DNA from 2 places in the Thalassotalea piscium genome. Region 2 is predicted to be linked to the other one. Evidence: riboswitches for the same ligand, from Rfam matches in the RefSeq annotation. Region 2 holds a riboswitch; the other holds the start of a gene.

Region 1 (7,188 bases), 1.2 Mb from region 2:
CATAACGGTAAATATCAATAAATTTGATTAAATTCGTGGCTCCCAAGTAAGTTAGGGCGTTATACAACTCCGCTTTTTTACTTGGCGAATTGTCACTAGGGTTATCAATATAGTTAGAGCTGACATTAGCAATATATTCTGCCCAATGATGCATGTTTGCAGTTGATTGCTTTTCACTATCATTGATAAATATTTGGCATAAATAAAATATCGAAATAGCTGAAAAGGAAAAACCAACACCTATAATTAAAACCATCAACGAGTGGCGTATCGATTTTATCTTTTTAATAGGTAGCATATTTAATTTAATGTCATCATTTTGTTAATACCTTTGATAGATAATTGTAGATATTCGGAAATATTGCAACAAATGATTTAAATAATATTCGGGCGCGCTGCGTTTAATTCGTAGCAAAACTTCACCTTAAAGATCAACAAAGTCTAACTTAACTTGGTTTTTGAGAGATAACTCTTTTCCCTTTAACTGCATTATAAATAGTAAAACCATCTTTTTGTTGTAGTTTTGTTACGTGAGGAAAAGTCTTTTCTATAATAGGTAAGTATTGTAAGAAACTATTTGCAACGATGGTAAGGCTGCCATTTTGAGAAATATATTGGTTAATACCGTTAAGAAAAGTTTCAGTAGCTTGATAATGAGTCTTTATTCCTTGATGAAAAGGTGGGTTTGAAATTACATGCTGATAGGGCTTATTAATGTTACTTAAACTGTCGGTTGCAAAAACAGCTCCTGTTAGCTGGTTAAGTTGTAATGTTTTGTTAGCTGAAGCGATTGCTAGGGCACTAACGTCAGCTAATGAAAGCGTAATTTCTGGAAATGTTTTACCGATAACAGCAGCAATTACCCCCGCACCACAACCAAAGTCGAGTAAGGCGCCACTTTGATATTGAGGGAGGTTGTCGAGTAATACACGAGTACCAATATCCAATTTAGCTTGGCTAAATACACCAGGTAAGGCGGCAACTTTAACGGCACATTGGTTTGTTTCGACGGTATAGTATTCAAACCATTCATTTAAGTTGAACGTTTTGTCGTCCAAGGTTAGATTAACGTCAAATAATACGCAATGTCTTGCTGAATCTACCTTGTCACAGTAGTTAAAAATATTACTACCAATATTTGCTAAAGATTTAATACCGCCATTGTTTTCACCCACAATTAAGATCTTTGTTGTTACTGTAATGATAGGTTTTAGCATTGCTAACGTGAATAATAATTCTTTTTTGCTTTTAGGAAAATAAATGATAATTAAGTCGTGTTTTATATCGCCAGAATAATGACTAGCAAAAATAGCGCAGTGTTTATTGTTCAGTTTTTTTTCATGAGCAAGATGATGAGCATAATTCGTATCAAAACTTGTGAGCTGGCACGCGGGGTTAAGTTGTAGCAACTCATTAATAAAACTGTCATCTGGCATATTGACCAATAAAGGTTGTGACGTAATTAATAAATCTTGATTACGCATGAGTAATTGACTGATATTGGTTAATGACATGATAGAATCCGAAACTTAGGCTGCAGCTGATATTATAAGTAATACCAGTTTCATTAAATTAAGTGATCTATTTTATACGCAGTGAAAATAGCCAAATACAAGGCGTTTGTTTTCATAACTAGTTGTTCTAATTATAAAATAAATAACGCAGTAGTTGGCTGTTTTAGCCAGCAGAAATGATCACATAGTCAGTGAGATTGGTATAAAACGCTATTGTACGTTATTAGCAGCATGTGACCAAGTTTGCTTTGTATTTAGGGGAAGGATATCGCTTCAAAAAAACGTGTTTCATTACAGGCTAGGTGGCTACGCAGTAATTTCAGGCGTAAGAGTCTGCTATTTAAAAATTATACCTTGCCGAAAAGGTTTGGTTACCAACCTGTAATTGAAGTCTACTTAGCGCTAAACGATCCCCATAGTTATATGTTAATACAAGCATTAGCAGAGTTAGAGCAACGATTTACGATAAAGTTTTGTTTGTTTCTTGTGTATGAGTCACGCGTAAGCGTTTCTGTTGAGCCTAAAATATGGCGACAGTGGGCGATTAATGATGCGAATGTGATTGCGCAGCAGTATGGTTTTACTACTATTAATGTAATTCCGAGTGCAAATGCTTTATTTACTGGACAACAGCTATGGCAGATGGAATGTAAAGATATAAAGAGTGCTGTCAACGTTTTTCATCAGACGTGGAAAAATAATTTTGAGCGTTATTATAATGTTTCAACACCGGTTATTAATTTTCAAATAAAAAATCAACAGCGTTTATATGCTAAAGGTCATTACTCACCTGCATCGCTTTGTTTTTTAGGAGAGTGGTTTGTTGGGGTTGATCGTCTTTCACACATAGAAACAAAGCTTGCAGCTCTTGGTTTTTCAAAAAATATCGCATCGAACAGGCGATATAACGCTAATATGCTCATATTTAAGCAAGGTGAAAATCAACAACGTAAAACGAATTCACCACCGATCGAAATGTTTTTATCGTTACGCAGTCCGTATTCGTTTATTGGTTTTTATAAGATAAAAAAACTCTGTGAATATTACCAAGTCCCTTTAGTGCTTAAACCAATATTACCGCTTGTTATGCGCAATGTCCCGGTTCCGAAACGTAAAAAAAAGTATATTTATACCGATGCACATCGGGAAGCGGTAGACGGTGGCATTCCTTATTGTAGCTTTGTCGACCCTATTGGACAGGGCGTTATCAAATGTTTTCAGCTATTTGCTTATGCCCAAGCACAGGGTAAATCGTTAGCTTTTATTCAAGCCGTTTTTGATGCTATTTATATTAACAATATTGATGTAGCAATCACCAATAACTTAATTAATTTGTGTAAAGCCATTGAATTAGACTATCAGGCTGCCCTTGAATATGGGTTAGCTAATGATTGGCAACAATGGTCTGATGAAAATCAAATGGCATTAGACAAATTGGGGTTTTGGGGAGTGCCTTGTTTTCGCTATGGTGATGTTGCTTACTGGGGGCAAGACCGATTAGCCGAAATAGAAAAAGCAGTAATAGCACATTTTACTGAAAATTAGAGTTAAGTTATCACTTAGTAATAATTAGTCTAATCAGACTTTTAGATGGCTATTGACTCTCTCAGCTAAGAGGTGGTTTAATGCGTGTGTCCTTTATTTACTTTGTTAATGCTTAATTTATATTTCGGTTAAGTGTTAACAAATTAAAAAAAGTGTCAGAAGAGGAGCGTTAATCAGGTAGCTATTATGAAGAGATCAAACTCTAACGATTAATAGTGAGGGGATAAAGCTAGCTAAGATTATTAAAGACCTTAGATTAGTGTAACGCCGAGGTAAATACAATTTTGATACTGTATTTGCCGGTTGTTTAGGTTGAATCCTAACAACTGTCACCTATTGGGTGGAGAGCTTCTGGCCTTTGTCGAAACTCAACCATTCAATAGCGTTGAGCCCAACAAATGCCTATAAGTTCTCCGAACGAAATGAGTTCGAGAGAAATGAATCAAACAACACAAATACATTCTATTGATACAACCACTCTGTGGACAGCATTAATTACTCCTTTTGATAACAAAGGTAATGTTGATTTTCACAGCCTTAAACTAAATGCTCAGCGACAAAATACCGCCGGAAATGGACTTTTACTGTTAGGTAGTACGGGCGAAGGCATAGCACTAACGGCTAAAGAGCAGTTTACCATTGTTGAGTTTGTCGCTCAGCTTTCGCTTGATGTACCAATTATGGTAGCTGTGGGCGGTTATAATCTAACTGAACAACTCGCATGGATAAGCCGCTGCAATGAGCTTGCAATTAATGCTTATTTACTTGGTACTCCTATTTACGCAAGGCCAGGCCCTGTTGGGCAAACACGATGGTTTTCTGCATTGTTAGATAAGTCTAACTACCCTTGCATGCTTTATAATGTGCCCTCGCGCAGTGGTATTGCAATCCCTACAACTACAGCTAAACAATTACAACATCATAAAAACTGCTGGGCTTTAAAAGAAGCAAGTGGCAATTTATCAACATTTCTTAGTTACAAACAACATTGTCCTAAAATTCGATTATTCAGTGGTGAAGATGCAATGATGCCTTATTTAGCTGGTGCTGCAGTTGCTGGGTTAGTTTCTGTTGCTAGCAATGTTTGGCCTGAAGCTACCCAACGGTATGTAAACTTAACGTTATCAGGACAGTATCAAGGCTTATTTCCGCTATGGCAAAATGCCGTTGATGCTTTATTTCAAGTTAGTAACCCCATCCCTGTCAAAGTACTTATGGCACAAAACGCAATGATCTCCACACCAACATTAAGGGCTCCGTTAACAGAGCATGAACTTGCAGCAAATAATGGTTTAGTGGACGTTGATCAGCTGATAAATCAATGGCTGAGAACTCAGTCACAACAAGTTATTGGAGTTAAATAGTAATGAATTGGCAAGTAACATTGGATCAATTAGAAGCAGGATCTGTTCGAGCGGCAACACAGGATGAACAGGGTGATTGGCAAGCAAATAGTGAAGTGAAAAAAGCAATTTTAGCGGCATTTAAAGCAGGTGTGAATAAAGAGTGTGGCGGAATATACCAAGGCTTTGTTGATAAAAATAATTTGCCTACGCGTGAATTTACTTGTAGCGATAATGTACGTTTAGTACCAGGGGGCTCAGCTGTTCGCCGTGGTGCTCATGTTGCAAGTGGCGTGATCATTATGCCACCCGCTTATATTAATGTAGGCGCATTTGTCGATAGTGGCACTATGGTTGATAGTCATGCGCTCATTGGATCGTGTGCGCAAATTGGTAAAAACGTACATGTTTCTGCCGCAGTACAAATTGGTGGCGTGCTAGAGCCAATTGGCGCAAATCCCGTTATTGTTGAAGACAATGCGTTTTTAAGTGCTGGTGTTGTGATTGTAGAGGGGATAGTTGTGAAGAAAGGTGCAGTCTTAGCACCAGGGGTATGTTTATCAGCATCGGTCCCTGTTTATGACTGTGTTAACCAAGTCATGTTAGAAAAAGGTGCCGATATTCCAGCTTATGCTGTTGTTGTCCCCGGAACTCGGCCTGTTTCTGGTGAATGGGCTGTAGCTCAAGGGCTAAATATGGCGTGTGCCTTAATAGTGAAGTACCGTGATGAAAAAAGTAATGCATCATTAGCTTTAGAATCTTTATTACGCTAAGGCTAACTTATGTTTGAAAATAGCAAAAACTGGCTGACGCCAACACTACGCAATACATTACTTGAGCATCCACAATTAAACGAGCATGAGCTAGCTTATTTTGTGTATCAATTAGATGAGCTTAAACAGCATCTACTTGACCTACAAGATCAAGATGTTATTAAGCTTTGGTACGCGGTTAAAGCAAATCCTTTATCACGCATTATACAAACACTCGATAGTGCAGCCTTTAATTTTGATGTGGCAAGCGCTGGTGAATTACAACAAGTTTTAGCGCAAGGCGTTGTGCCAGAGCGTATTTTAAATACTGGCCCCGCAAAGTCATTAACACAACTGACTGAGTTTTTAACTCAGGGGGTTAGTGTGTTTATAGTAGAAAGCATAAATCAGTTGAAATGGCTTAATCAAGCAGCAAAAAAGCTCAATAAACGCCCAAAAGTATTGTTACGTGTGCAGTTACAGTGGCAAGAAGGTGAAAAAAACCCACTTGGCGGAAATAGTGTAACTCCTTTTGGCTTATCAACCGGCGAGTGGCAAGAAATACATGTTAAACAGTACCCTCAACTAAATCTTTGTGGTTTACATATTTTTCAATGGGGCAATATGCTTAGCAATCAAAAAATGTATGCATTATGGCAGCAAATGGTTTCAGCTTTAGTTGAATTAGCTTGCTCAATTGGTATGCCACTTAACATATTAGATTTAGGTGGTGGCTTAGGTGTCGACTACTTTGAGCAAGGGGAGACGTTGTCATGGCCTCAAATAATAGCTGATCTTGCTCACATAAAAGCCCAAGCGAATGTAGAAGAGTTATGGCTCGAGTTAGGGCGTTACGCGGTAGCTCATTGTGGCTACTATGTTGTGCCTGTAGTTGATCGCAAGGTTAACTATCAGCAGCAACAGTTAGTACTCGCTGCGGGAATTAATCATTTATTGCGGCCTGCAATTACCGAGCAACCCTTTCCCGTTCGCTTGCTTCGAGACTCAAGCGCACCAAGCACTTACTTTGATTTATACGGTCCTTTATGTACTAGTCTTGATAAGTTAGGTCACTTGCCTTTGCCTGAAGATATTGAGGTGGCAGATCAGTTGGTATTTGCTTACGCCGGCGCATACGGGTTTACCGAAAGTATGCCGTTTTTTCTTTGCCACCAAACAGCTGCAGAGTATGTTATTGAAAACGGCAAAATGAGTGAAGTGAGAGCAGCCCAGCCAGCGAGTTGGTATTTAGCTTAAGTACAACAGTGTGAAAAATATAAATAGAGTAAGTAAATGAATCGTTTTTCAAAAGAAGTAATCAATGTTGGTGAAATGGCTAGCGGAGCATTATTAACAGTACCAGTATATCGGCTAAAAGGTGATAGTTCGGCACCAAGTGTGTATATACAAGCGAATATGCATGGTGCTGAAGTGCAAGGTAATGCCGTAGTGTTTCAATTGTTGGAATTATTAAAAAATATCTCAGTAAAAGGTGATGTTACTTTAGTGCCTTATGCTAACCCTGTTGCTTGTAACCATAAGAATGGTGAATATACATTAGGACGATTTGACCCTATAACGGGAGTTAATTGGAATAGGATGTATCATTTTGATCCGAGTATTATTAAGCCGTTTGTTCGTGAAAGTATAGGCAAGGACGATGCAATCATTGCAGCAAATTTTAAGCAATTAATGATCGATAAAATTGAACAAAAACTAGAACACAATGCTTTTGGCTTAACAACAGGGCAGCGTATTGCTTATCAATTGCAGCGCTTAGCACATCAAGCAGACTATGTGCTTGATTTACATACTGGGCCAATATCAAGTAAACATTTATATTGTCCTGAATATGCAAAAGCAAGTGCTCAATATTTTAATATTCCACACAATATACTGATCCCTAACACATTTGATGGCGCTTTAGATGAAGCAACTTTTTGTCCTTGGTGGCAATTACAAGAGGCGTTTGCTGAATTAGGTATAAAATACTCGATCAGTTCAAAAGCGCTAAATAAAGAAAGTTTTACGGTG
Region 2 (7,188 bases):
TCTTTAGATCGTCAACGTGCTGTTCTGTTGCAACAGGGTGTTTAATTTCATTGGCACGCTGCATCGCACTTTCTAAAATAGCATAACCACCTTTCATATTTATTTTTGGAGAAACAGTTACCCAACAGCGCTCAGTGGTAAGTATCTCAAAAGTGCCTGATGTTTCTATTTGACAAGAGTAACCAAGCCTTTCAAAGGTGTCACATAACGGCGTTAAATCAACCATACAAGGCTCGCCACCAGTAATAACAATATGCTTAGCTTTATAGCCCTGCTGACTAAAAATATTGGCCATTTCATCTGCAGTTAGATGCGACCAATGCTCAGATTCTTGTTTTTTAGTTAACATATCATTAGATGGAATGATCAGGTTGGGATCTATCTCCCATGTATGCTTGGTATCACACCATGAACAACCTACAGGACAACCCTGTAGCCGAATAAATATAGAAGGCTGACCGGTAAATGCCCCTTCTCCTTGAATAGTTTGAAATAATTCATTAATTTTGTATTTGGTTGTTGTCATAGTTTAACGCTTTGCTTTAATGCCTAGGTAATTTAACGTAAAATGTCGCGATAAATATTATACCTAAGAGAGCTTACAAATGACTAACAAAGTTGTTGTTATTTTTTCCGGTGGCATGGATTCATTTACCGTGCTTAATCGCGCATTAAAAGATGGAAAAGAAGTTTTTGCTTTATCCTTTGACTATGGACAACGCCACGTAAAAGAGCTTGAATGCGCCAGCAAGGTCTGTAAATCACTTGCCGTAAGTCATAAAGTTATTGATATTTCGGCAATTAATCAACTGTTAGCGGGTTCTTCACTAACTGATGACATTGAAATCCCTGAGGGTAATTACGAAGTAGATAACATGAAGTCAACTGTAGTGCCAAACCGTAATATGATCTTAATTTCATTAGCAGTTGCATACGCAGTCTCAGTAAAAGCTAGCCAAGTATATTATGGTGCTCACTCTGGTGATCATAATATTTACCCAGACTGCCGACCTGAATTTGTTGAAAAAATGAATGATGTTTGTCAAATTGCTAATTACGATGCAGTTGAAATTTTCAGCCCATATTTAACTGTATCTAAAAGCGCAATTTTAACCGATGGTTTATCAATGGGGTTAGATTATAGTAATACTTGGACCTGTTATAACGGACGAGATAAGGCCTGTGGTAAATGTGGAGCATGCCAAGAACGATTAGAAGCCTTTAGAGACAACAACGCGATTGACCCCATCTCATATGAGTAAAGTTGACAGTATTTTAAAAGAGTAAATGTTCATACGTTTACTCTTTTTAAATGAAAACTCATGCGAGTTTAGCTTGCTGTAGCTAATTCCGTCGGCTTCACGTTTTGCTCAAAAAATGCTTTATGTAGTTGCTCAACCGCTAAGTTAGCTTGCTCTTCATTAACTAAAAAACATAAATTATGCTCACTTGCCCCATGACAAATCATACGAACATTAATACCGCTAATCGTATCAAAAATACAACTCCCCACTCCACTTTTTTGCTGCATTTTATTGCCAATTACAGCAATCAAGGATAAGCCATTTTCAACGGAAACTTCACATAATTTTTCTAACTCTTGAACAACTGTTGAATTTAGCAATGCTTGTGTTGTACCCGTTGGGTTATCAAAAGTCATGGCTACACTAATTTCACTAGTAGTAATCAAGTCTACACTTAGCTGGTGCTTAGCCAATACATTGAAGACTTTTGCTAAAAACCCACTTGCATGTAACATTGCAGGGCTTTTTACCGTCACTAATGTTTGCTCACGTCGAAGCGCTATTGACCGATACGTTGGAGTTGAGCTAACTGTTTTTTGAATATAAGTTCCACCTTTGTTGGGCTCTTTACTGGAACCAACAAATACCGGAATATTATGTCGCATCGCAGGAATTAACGTTGCTGGGTGTAAAATTTTTGCTCCAAATGTTGCCATTTCTGCTGCTTCGCCAAAACTAATTTCGTTAATCGCCCTCGCCTTATCGGTAATTCTAGGGTCTGTGGTAAATATTCCAACAACATCTGTCCATATCGCCAAGTTATCAGCATTTAATGCTTCAGCTAGTAACGCGGCACTATAATCAGACCCACCTCGTCCTAGCGTTGTTGTATTATTATCATAGTCTTTGCCAATAAACCCTTGTGTAACAACAACCTGATTCGTTAGTAATGGTACAAGTAGTTGATGACAGTTTTGTTTCAGTTTCTCTGTATCAACCACCGCTTTTCCAAAAGAACTGTTAGTTTGCATGACACTGCGAACATCAAAATATTGCGCGTTAACTTGAACCGTTTTCAATACTTGAGCGAAAATACGTGAGCTTAGCTGCTCCCCAAATGATAAAATAGTGTCAGCAATTTTCGAACTAACTTCCGCTGATTGCAGCTTGGCATACTCTGAAAGTTCTACTAATATGCCATCAACTTCTTGATTCAGTTCTGCCTGATTAACTAAGTTTTGAGTGATGTTATATTGAATATCACGCACTTGATTAATAATACTAACTTGTTCTGATGAGCTTAAATTAGCTTGTGATAAACGTACCAATAAATTAGTAACGCCAGCACTTGCTGAAACCACAACTACACGATTACCCGTATCGTTTTTTATAATATTTGCGCACCGCAACATTGCTGGGTAATCACCAACACTGGTTCCACCGAACTTGGCAACTGTTAATTTTGACATTTACTAAACCTCCCAAATCTAAATGTGTATAACATTTAGTTATTATATAAATACAAGGAAGAGCATGACTGAGTGGAAAGGTGCGTATATAAGCGAGCAGCTTGTCTTTTCAGCCAGAAGCTCTCCACCCTATGCGACTCAATTTAAAAGTTGAACCGCGGTGACAATCCTAAGGATTCAACCTTAGCGACCGAGCAACTCGTCTCCACAAGCTTTGTTGCCCTCGGCGTTAGTCCCCCTCATTTTCATTCATTGGAGTTGTGGCTCCTCTCGAAAACTACCTGGCTAACGCACCTCTTCTGGTGCTTAATATATAGAAGTTGTTCAAACCCAACACAAATTGAGTAATTATTCTAAAATAAGACATCGATATTAAACATTAATATAGTACGAATATCAATGGTCTTTTTAGTGTATTATTACCTAGAAGTTTTCATATGCAATGCCAACATTAGGTCGCACATTTTAACTATAAGGACTAGAGGCATCACTAGGCTTTAATAATAGCTAAGTGATATATTAAGTTATATACACTACAGATAAACTCGCTCCACTTGAATGTGCGGGATTTAGCTGGAATTAGAAACGTTTTTGACAAACAATGATTGAAATGAATGGTTATTCTCGGTAACTGATCCTGCGTTGCATTTCTTTTTAAGGAGATAACCATTAGTAAAAAATTGCGCCTTGATTATGAGTAGCTCAGACTTCCTTAAACGAGCATCTTCAAGTGGAACGGGTACAGATAACAAAAGGATACAAACTAATTGCTATGGATTTATTTTTCTTAAAAAAAGTTGCAACTGTAATGATAATGCCGCTTTCTATTGTTTTATTATTACTTTTAATTTCACTTATTTTATTTCATAGAAAGCCTAAACATAGCTTCAAATGTATGGTAACAGGGTTTGTTATTTTGTTATTGGCATCTTTGTCTCCTTTATCTGATCGTTTTATGTTGCCAATAGAGAGCCAATATTCAGCATTTACACGTTCAGCTAGCCCTGTTCACTATATTGTTATTTTAGGTTGCGGTCATACTACCGATGATGCCCTACCCGCCACTTCACAACTTAAAGCTTGCTCGTTACAACGTTTGGTTGAGGGTATACGAATATTAGGCATTCACCCCGAAGCAACACTTATTACATCAGGCGCGGCACTCGGTGACCCTGTAGCAAACGCAGAAAAAGTCAAACAAGCGGCGATGCTATTAGGGGTAAACCAAGCAAAAATTATAGTAGAGCCTTTTCCAAAAGATACAGAAGAAGAAGCAGAGCTAATTGCGCCCCGGGTTAGGGGTAAAAATGTTGTCTTAGTAACCAATGCAGACCATATGCCAAGAGCGCTGAAATACTTTACCGAGCAAGGCGTTAATGCCATTCCAGCACCGGCTAGCCCATGGGTAAAAGGATTTGATGATGATAAAGCCTGGGGCTATTATGTACCTAATGTTCAAAGTTTATCGAGAAGTACCAACGCAACTTATGAGTATGTTGGTCAATTGGTACAGTGGCTAAAAGCATTGTTTTAACCGCTGTAATACCATTACACAAAATAAAAACCCGCCCTCATTACACTGGGTTATCAATATCAATAAACTTAGCTTCTATGGCTAAGTTCTCATTGATATACTCAGCTAATGCTTTTGCACCATAGCGCTCTGTTGCATGATGTCCTGCTGCAAAGAAGTGAATATCCATCTCTGTTGCCACATGTGTTGTTTGCTCTGAGGCTTCGCCAGTTATAAACGCATCAATACCAAGCTCAGCGGCTAATTCAATGTAACCTTGCCCTCCGCCAGTACACCAAGCCACAGTTTTTATATGTTTATTCGAGGGTGGTGCAATATGCAGGCATTGGCGGTTTAATTGCGTTGAAATAAGCTGTGCAAAGCTTTCCCCATCGGTTTCCGTTGCAAGCTTACCTTGTATAGCAACACTTAACGGATTTTCAAGCTCTAAAGGGCCCGTTACTTCTATTGATAATAGCTTTGCTAGCTGTGCGTTATTACCTAAAACAGGATGAATATCCAGTGGTAAATGGTAAGCATACAAGCTTATTCCGTTTTCAATTAATGCTTTAATACGTTTGTATTTCATACCACTAATGACATACGACTCATTTTTCCAAAAGTAGCCATGGTGTACCACAAGAGCATCTGCTTTTTCTTTAATAGCTTGTTCAATTAATGCTTGAGTGGCAGTAACACCGGTAATGACTTTATTTATTTCTTTTTTACCTTCAACTTGTAACCCATTTGGGCAAAAGTCCTTAATTTGTTCAGGTTTAAGTAATTGATTGAGGTGTTGCTCAAAGTTAGTGCTTAACATATTTTTTCCATTAAGATTTTTTATTTTGTGAAGATGAATTCATCGTAGAGGCATTAACAGCTTCTAACTTAGCTCTTAACTTCCATTTAGGCTTAATTGGTGTGAGCGGTAATACCCTTTTTTTAGCAACAATAACATATACTGAGCCTAAGTTAGGTAAGTAATGCTCTGCAAATTTACGCCAATTACGCGCTACTATACCTTGGCTAATACTACCAACAAGCGTTGAATGTAAACACCGTTGATCATCTAAAATTTCATACCCCATTAGGTGTAACCAATCTTTTACTCGCATCGGTGAAAAAAAACGTTCACTCCAAGGTGTAACTTCTCGGCGATAAGGCATTAATTTATTTAAACCAACTAAACTAAAGGGATTAAAACCGGTAATAACTAAATAACCATTAGGTATTAATACCCGGTTTGCCTCACGAATAACATGATGAGGGTCAACTGAAAACTCTAATGCATGGCTTAACACACAAACGTCAATACTGTGTTCTAACAAGGGTAAATCATCAATATCTGCGGTAATGTCTGCTTTGTGTTTAGCCTCAGCCAAAACCATTTGATGTTTAATTGATGATAATGAAGTGTCTACGCTGCCACTTAATGCACCTATTTTAAGTAAATGATAACCAAAAAACTTAGGCCACCAAGGCGCTAATGCTTGATCTATATTATCAAGAATCAATTCACCATTAGGTAAATTTTTCCATGATTTAGGATAATGGGGTTGTCTAAAAGCTAAAGCTGGTTTCATCAATATCAAATGTTAGTATACTGTAGCTATCAGTATATTGAGGATATAATTCAGTGCCAACTAATTCTAACGAACTTATTAATATAAATCCCATTAAAGCGTTCAAAGATAATTATATTTGGGCTATTACAACTAAAGGAAATAACTTTTTAGTTTTAGTTGATCCTGGTGATGCCACTGTTTGTATAGATTATATCGAACAGCATAATTTACAGCTAGATGCCATATTAATTACGCATCATCATAACGACCATATTGGTGGAGTAGATGCTTTACGCGATTACTGTAATCAAAAAACATGGCCGCTTACTGTTTATGGTCCAGCAATTGAAGCAAAAAAGGCTAGCGATATAAAACTTGTAGAAAACGATACTGTAGTGTTAAAACATTTTAACCTTAGCTTTACTGTTATTGATCTACCAGGGCATACATTAGGTCATATAGCCTTTATTTGCGACGATATTCTGTTTTGTGGAGACACATTATTTTCGGGTGGTTGTGGTAGAGTTTTTGAAGGAACTGCCAAGCAAATGTATAACTCGTTAAATAAGCTAAGCAAATTGCCTGCGAGAACACGTGTTTATTGTACCCATGAATATACACTAGCAAATTTATCTTTTGCTTTAGCAGTTGAACCCGATAACCTTGATTTAATTGCCTACTATAATCAAGTACGAGTAATGCGTGAACAAGATGAAATAACGCTACCAAGTACAATCGGCAAAGAAAATTTAATTAACCCTTTTTTACGATGCTTTCAGCAAACTATTATGAGTAGCGCTACAGAATATGGCGGGCAGGCTGTTGAAGCTGGGCTAGAGACATTTACTGTGATCAGAAAATGGAAAGATAATTTTTAACACCAACTACTGACTATTGTTGAATAGTCTACCTAAATAAGTAACACTGTTGCCCAAATTGAATTGAACAATAATATATGAAGTATTTAACTTTTTCCATTACCGCTGCGCTTGTTTTATCCGGTTGTCAGTCAACGCTAGAACAAACAGAAAACAAATCTAATATCGTTATTAATCAGGAGAGTGTAGCCTCACCTATTGACATAACTGAAGCATTAACAGCCGATGGTGCTGTTGATGTTATTCACCCTGTAGACGATGTTGAGATTACCCTTACAGACAATGAAACCTACGTAACTGATGATCTTTGGCAACGAATAAGAGACGGTATAACTTTTGATATTCCACAAAACAAGCGCGTTATTTCACAACGCAACTGGTTTAGTCGAAATCAATCTTATTTAGATAGAGTCGCTAAACGTGCCGAGCCTTTTTTACACTTTATCGTTGAAGAGCTTAAAGCTAACGATATTCCAATTGAAATAGCATTACTTCCTATCGTAGAAAGTGCATTTGATC

Evidence for each region. Region 2 has a riboswitch for lysine ahead of lysC (lysine-sensitive aspartokinase 3). Riboswitches for the same ligand answer to the same signal wherever they lie in the genome.
Region 1: it holds a riboswitch for lysine, as region 2 does, so the genes downstream of both, dapA (4-hydroxy-tetrahydrodipicolinate synthase) here and lysC (lysine-sensitive aspartokinase 3) in region 2, are expected to answer to the same signal.

The regions. Positions count from the first base shown of each region.
Region 1 is NZ_AP027362.1:577,456-584,643, forward strand. Features, by position in the region: gene QUD79_RS02450 (sensor histidine kinase) at 1-256, opposite strand, end outside; gene QUD79_RS02455 (methyltransferase) at 447-1,514, opposite strand; gene QUD79_RS02460 (DsbA family protein) at 1,869-3,059, shown strand; lysine riboswitch at 3,211-3,418, shown strand; gene dapA (4-hydroxy-tetrahydrodipicolinate synthase) at 3,497-4,423, shown strand; gene QUD79_RS02470 (2,3,4,5-tetrahydropyridine-2,6-dicarboxylate N-succinyltransferase) at 4,426-5,175, shown strand; gene QUD79_RS02475 (PLP-dependent decarboxylase) at 5,185-6,411, shown strand; gene QUD79_RS02480 (succinylglutamate desuccinylase/aspartoacylase family protein) at 6,448-7,188, shown strand, end outside.
Region 2 is NZ_AP027362.1:1,760,401-1,767,588, reverse strand. Features, by position in the region: gene queE (7-carboxy-7-deazaguanine synthase QueE) at 1-526, opposite strand, end outside; gene queC (7-cyano-7-deazaguanine synthase QueC) at 606-1,262, shown strand; gene lysC (lysine-sensitive aspartokinase 3) at 1,331-2,713, opposite strand; lysine riboswitch at 2,823-3,020, opposite strand; gene QUD79_RS07595 (ElyC/SanA/YdcF family protein) at 3,486-4,247, shown strand; gene QUD79_RS07590 (Nif3-like dinuclear metal center hexameric protein) at 4,288-5,046, opposite strand; gene QUD79_RS07585 (class I SAM-dependent methyltransferase) at 5,057-5,809, opposite strand; gene gloB (hydroxyacylglutathione hydrolase) at 5,863-6,669, shown strand; gene QUD79_RS07575 (LysM peptidoglycan-binding domain-containing protein) at 6,747-7,188, shown strand, end outside.